Regions from separate parts of the Paenibacillus tianjinensis genome, predicted to be linked through region 1. Evidence: predicted binding sites of a transcription regulator. Region 1 holds the regulator's gene; the other holds the start of a gene.

The links. Region 1 encodes LexA, which represses DNA repair genes until DNA is damaged. Its sites were predicted from a motif close to CGAACATATGTTCG; they were not measured.
Region 2: JRJ22_RS01200 (putative DNA modification/repair radical SAM protein) is a predicted target of LexA. The motif match lies at 1,104-1,117, and genes of this name have one in related genera.

The regions. Positions count from the first base shown of each region.
Region 1 covers NZ_CP070969.1:3,432,001-3,435,110, reverse strand. Annotated here, with positions in the region: gene JRJ22_RS15500 (hypothetical protein) at 1-98, shown strand, start outside; gene JRJ22_RS15495 (hypothetical protein) at 95-316, shown strand; gene JRJ22_RS15490 (hypothetical protein) at 393-611, shown strand; gene JRJ22_RS15485 (L,D-transpeptidase) at 745-1,083, opposite strand; gene lexA (transcriptional repressor LexA) at 1,268-1,894, opposite strand; gene JRJ22_RS15475 (LysM peptidoglycan-binding domain-containing protein) at 2,122-2,535, shown strand; gene JRJ22_RS15470 (DUF896 domain-containing protein) at 2,646-2,849, shown strand; gene JRJ22_RS15465 (hypothetical protein) at 2,898-3,110, shown strand, end outside.
Region 2 covers NZ_CP070969.1:244,166-247,275, reverse strand. Annotated here, with positions in the region: gene JRJ22_RS01205 (FAD-dependent oxidoreductase) at 1-1,049, shown strand, start outside; gene JRJ22_RS01200 (putative DNA modification/repair radical SAM protein) at 1,157-2,467, shown strand; gene JRJ22_RS01195 (TIGR03915 family putative DNA repair protein) at 2,473-3,110, shown strand, end outside.

The DNA.
Region 1 (3,110 bases):
CACGCAGAGGGATAACGGCACTAGACCTGTACAATTATTCCAAAAACCTTGAAATCCGCGCTAAATATGAATCAGCCAATAAGGAGGGACCGTATTGAATGCGACTTATAAGGTGCTGGTAACTGATGCTGATCTGTTCACTGCTGCGCTCGCTGAGGCGAATATATACGTAGTGCAGATGCTAGAAGGACAGCCGCATGTTATCGCTGATTACGCAGGACCTCTGCAAAAATGGACACCTGATTATATCATGCTGGCGGGAATGGCCTACAAACGTTCGGAGTATGAATTCCGGGTGCGTCTGCCCAAAAAATAACAACTGCCAGTTCACACAAACCGATGAAGCCGTAATTGCATCTCTTATACTATCAAACGTAAAAGAGGTGGAATTAATGACAGAAACAGAACGGTTAAGAATTCGCAGAGCGATCCGTGTATTGCTGGCACAAAGAGCGGTTTTACGGGAGCGGCTTGAGGAAATCAATGAGAATTTGCGCCGGGTGCCTAATCCAAGCCGGGCCAGACGTGAATTACTGGCTGCCAGGGTCTCGATCCGGGAAGCATTGCGCCTGAACCGTATCGCGATCAGACTATTGCGCAGTGTGCTGTAACCGTAGCTGTTGTTGGGGATTACTTTAATATGTAGTATGAACATCATATGAATAAATGAGAACACCTCTACCGGTGCAAGAGCGGGTAGAGGTGTTCTTTTGACATGGAGTGACGTACGAATTAGGCATAGATTTACTCCCTAATCGTCACACGCGTGCCAATGGGGACTATACGAGATAAAGCGAGAACATCATTGTTATACATCCGGATGCAGCCATGGGAGACCCTATGACCGATCGAAGCAGGGTCATTCGTTCCGTGAATGCCGTAATGCGGTTTAGACAGCCCCATCCAAAAGGCACCAAAAGGCCCGCCGGGATTAGGCTGCTTGTTAATGATAGTATACTCGCCTGTAGGTGAAACAGTCAGCATGGTGCCGATTCCAACGGGAAAACCACGGGTCACAATGTCGTTATCCAGCAAATACAGCATGCGCTGCGACAGATCAACAATTATCCGGTAATTGGGCAAAGTCATCAGCACTCCTTCTGCTACCAGGATATGTGTGGAATGCTGCAGGGGTTCCCGTTAGAAGAGGCTAATGGTGATGAATTTCACCGGTATGAACAAGTGTTCTGAAATGATAAAGTGGGCACAATAGAACGGAAAAAGCTGTTCCGCTTGGAGAGCGAAACAGCTTCTGTGAGGGGATTTTCTAGTGAATATCTCGGAAAAGTCCAATGACTCTACCTAAAATGGTAACACGGTTCAAGCGGAGAGGTTCATAAGCCGGATTCTCCGGCTGCAGGCGGATATGGTCTCGTTCTTTGTAGAATGTCTTAACAGTTGCTTCATCTTCTTCAGTCATCGCAACGACGATATCTCCATTGTCTGCTGTCTGCTGCTGGCGGACAATAACATAGTCGCCGTTCATAATTCCCGCATCAACCATGCTGTCTCCCAGTACAGAGAGCATGAAAACTTTGTTGTCGCCTACATAGTGGCTAGGTAGCGGGAAATAGTCTTCAATATTCTCTGTAGCTGTAATAGGCACCCCGGCGGTGACTTTACCTACAACAGGAATACGGGTTACTGTTTGTACAAATTGATGTACATTCTCAGAATCTTCCTGTCCAAGCAGTTCTATCGCACGCGGCTTCGTAGGGTCACGACGGATAAGGCCTTTCTTCTCAAGACGATCCAAATGACCATGTACTGTGGAGCTGGACGCAAGACCAACAGCTTCCCCGATTTCCCGGACAGACGGAGGATAACCCTTGCTGCGGACTTCGTTACGTATAAATTCCAGGATCGCCAGCTGACGACTCGAAATCTTTGACATTGGAATCAACCCCATATAGTATGTTTGGGAAAATTATAACATAGAACCTCCGTTCGTACAAACATTAGTTCTAAAATTTTCAAAAAGGCATAAAAACAGATGAACATGCACCTAAAGCTGCCTAATAAATTAAGGGGAACAATTGTTCGAAAAAACTATTGATCAAAACACTTGTTCGTGTTATATTATTTTTGAAATTAAGAACAAGTGTTTGGAGGTCGATGATAATGCTAAAATACAGTACATACCGCAGCATCTACGATGAAGCCCGCGAGGTTCAGTCTTCCGGAGATGATTCTGCTTCAACTTATGCATCAAGTCTAAAGAATTCTGCAGCGTTCGTATTCAATATGCTAATGAAGGTATTTGTGAAGGATAACTTTATAAAGCTAGCTTTAGTGTTTATGCTCGTTGTTTCAGGTTTTACAGTTGTAGGTAATGTTTTTGCCGGATCAGTCTCCTCTATGACAGAAGGTAAGCGGGTAGTGGTTGAACGCGGAGACACGCTCTGGAGCATTGCACGGGAACATAAACCGGATAACATGAGGACCGTCGTATATATAGAAGGAATTAAAGAGACAAGCGGACTGAAGAGCAGTGACATCCAGGCCGGAGATGTGTTAACCTTGCCTGTATATTAAATATAATTTCAGCACGATAGAATAACATGAAGAGCTTTCAGGGGGGAGACCTTGACAAGCTCTTTTTCTCATGGCAAAGTTAGAATGAATTTATAGGGGAGGGGAAAGCATTGAATATAGACGAATTGGTCGCACGCATCAATGAATTGGCTCGCAAACAGAAAAGCAGCGGCCTGAATGAAGAGGAATTAGCAGAACGCGCTAAGCTCCGCGAGATCTATCTGGGCAACATCCGCAGCAACTTCCGTGCACAGCTTGATACGATTGAAATCGTGGATAACGATGATCAAGGCAACAAGGGGCTTAAACATTAGTCCGGTGCCTTTGTCATAGATATTTTAGGACGACTAGGGGGAACTCACATGGCCCGTTCTTGGGAAAGAATGGTTCAACGCAACACACAGCAAGTCAATAAGCAACGGAAGAAGCAAGGTAAAGAAACCATCTATGCTTCAAAATCAGCGTCAGCTGCCAAAGAGAGCGATATCTTTAAAGGCCGCAATATCGTATTTCCAATAGTTCTGCTGCTCCTCGGCATCATGTTTTGGGTAGTCGGTTCTGTTGATGAAGCTAGA
Region 2 (3,110 bases), 3.1 Mb from region 1:
AGGGCCTAACGCCCGCAGAGCTGTCGCGGGAGCATACTCCTACCCTGCAGCAAATGCTGCTGAAGCAGGATGCTTCGGTGCTCGGCCTGGTCAACTGTGATGATGACGACCTGGCCCGCCAGGCCAAGGTGTCCGCCTCCTCCTTCCTGTCCGGGATTTCCATCGGAACAGGCGAGGAAAGGTATCCCCTGGAGCATGATATTGCCATGCTGCTTCCCGCTGATCCGGGGATAAGCGGTACCATAGAATGGCTGCTGGATGCGGCACAGGATACGATGCTGAAGGTTGAACTCTGGAGCACCGGCCGCCCGGAAAATTACGTGCCCGCTATGCTGGAATATGAGACTGAAGTATCTGTAGGTACAGGGGACAAACAGTGGGTATCAGTCAGCCTAGACTGGATACCGGCGGAAGCCCAAAACGCCTTTGTCATTGTGCGCCGGAATCCTGCCATCCAGCTGTATCTTACCGGTCAGCCGCTGAGCGGACTGCTAGCCTTGGAGCGGGGGGCAGCTCCCGGGGTCTCCAAGGATTTGGAAGACCACGACAGCAGCCAGCCTGTGGTGGAATGGAGCACCAAACGCCTGGTCCGCAAGGTCTTTTGCCTGCGTACCTCCTTCCCTACAAGCGCCTACCGGCCGGAGCATGTAATAGACGGATACCGGCGGCCGTATGGCGGACCGCATCTCTGGCTCTCGGAATCTCTTGAACAGGATACTGAGCCCTGGCTTGCCCTGGAATGGACGGAGAAGCGGCAGATCCGGGAGATCCAGCTTATATTTAATGATGATGTGAATGAGGATCTGATCAATCTGCATCATCACCGGACGCCTTTCGAAGTGATTCCCGAACTGGTCCGCAGCTATCGTCTCGAAGGGCTGGATGATACGGGAACCTGGGTGACCGTGCTTAGTGAGCAGAACAACCGGAAGCGGAAACGGGTTCATCTGCTGGAATCCCCGCTTGAGACCCGGGCTGTCAGGGTAGTCGTTACAGCAACTAATGGTTCCCCTTATGCAGAGATTATTGAAGTCCGCGCCTATGCTTAATATCCCGTGATAGAGGATGCAAGTGCCTGTCAAAGCCTCTGAATGACTTTGACAGGAACATTTGTTCGATATATACTACTCCTAATGAGGAGTGTGTTTCCGTGGATATGATGGAGAAACTTGAAATTTTAACAGCTTCGGCCAAATATGATGTAGCCTGCACCTCAAGCGGGGCAAGCCGTTCGGGACAGCCCGGAAGCCTCGGCAATGCGGTCAGCATGGGCATCTGCCACAGCTTCGCAGCAGACGGACGCTGCATTTCCCTGCTCAAGGTACTGATGACTAACGGCTGCATCTATGACTGCGCCTACTGCGTGAACCGCAAATCCAATCCTACACGGCGGGCTGCGTTTACACCCGAGGAGATTGCCAACCTTACGATGCAGTTCTACCGCCGCAATTACATAGAGGGCCTGTTCCTCAGCTCCGGCATCATGCGGAGTCCCGATTATACCACCGAGCAGCTGATTGCCGCCCTTGAGCTGCTGCGCAACGTATACAATTTCAGAGGTTACATCCATGTAAAAGCCATTCCCGGCGCTGACGATGTGCTGCTGTCCCGGCTCGGCCTGCTTGCCGACCGCATGAGCGTCAACATTGAGCTGCCCTCCCAGGAAAGTCTCAACCGGCTTGCTCCGGACAAGAGCAAACAATCCATACTGAAGCCGATGGGCCTCATCAAAAATAAGATCACCGAGAACAGCTCGGATCTCGTCAAATACAAGCACACTCCCCGCTTCGCGCCTGCCGGGCAGAGCACCCAGATGATTATCGGCGCCACGCCGGATACCGATTATCAGATTCTGAACCTTACGGAAGGCCTGTACAAGAAGTACGGGCTGAAGCGTATTTTCTACTCTGCCTATACTCCCGTGGTCGAGGATTCGCTCCTGCCCGCACTCGATACGAAGCCGCCGCTGCTGCGGGAGCACCGGCTCTATCAGGCGGACTGGCTGCTGCGTTTCTACGGCTTTGAGGCTAAGGAGCTGCTGGATGAAGCCGCGCCCAACTTCAACCCGCTGCTGGACCCGAAATGCAGCTGGGCCATCAACCACCGGGAGCAGTTCCCGGTGGAGATTAACCGCGCTCCCTATGAGACGCTGCTGCGCGTGCCCGGCATCGGCGTAAGAAGCGCCCAGCGGATTCTCAAGGCGCGCCGGGCCGGAAGCCTGGATTTCTACGCACTGAAGAAGCTCGGCGTGGTGCTCAAACGTGCCCAGTTCTTCATTACCTGCAAAGGTAAACCACTGGAGGGGCTAAAGGTGGGCGAGCATACCCTGCTTCGTTCGCTCATGTCCGGGCAGGAGCTGGCCAAGTTTCAGCAGCCGGAGGTGGAGCAGCTCTCCTTCTTCGACGACAGCTATATGGCAGCCTTGCCGGAGGCAGGCAGAGCGGCCACCTTCGGGAAAGGGGTCTAGGCGTCATGTTCAAGACAACCGCCTTGGCCTATACTTATGACGGCAGCTTTGAGGGCCTGCTCTGCTGCGTGTTCGAGAGCTATGAGTGGAAGGAAACTCCGCTGGCCATCCACTCTCTAGAAGAGGGGCAAGGGCTGCTGCTGGAGTCCAAATGGATTGAAACTGACAGCGTCAAAGCCGACCGGGTGCTGCGCTCCATCCCGCTGAAGATCTCTCCCGAGGCGGAGGAACTGGTGCGGCTCGGCTTCTGGTCTAATGCCATGGATAAAGAAATGCTGCTGCTGAACTTCCTGTATCTCGGCTTTACCCATGGCCGCCGGGTCATGAACATGCTGGCCGACGATACGGTCAGCGCCCTGAACAAGGCAGTCCAGCAGCTCCGGCGGGAAGGGCATCATTATCTGGGCTTCGTGCGGTTCAGCGTATATGGTCCAGTCATGGCGGCAGTGATTGAACCCCGGGGGTATATCCTTCCCGTCATTGAGGATCATTTCTGCGACCGGTTCCAGAATGAGAGCTTCATGATCTACGACAAGACCCATGGGATGGCGCTCCTCCACCAGCCCGGCCGGCAGGCCATCATCCCTCTGCAGGAATGGATTCCGCCCGAGCCGGACGAAGCGGAAGCCGCCTACCGCCGACT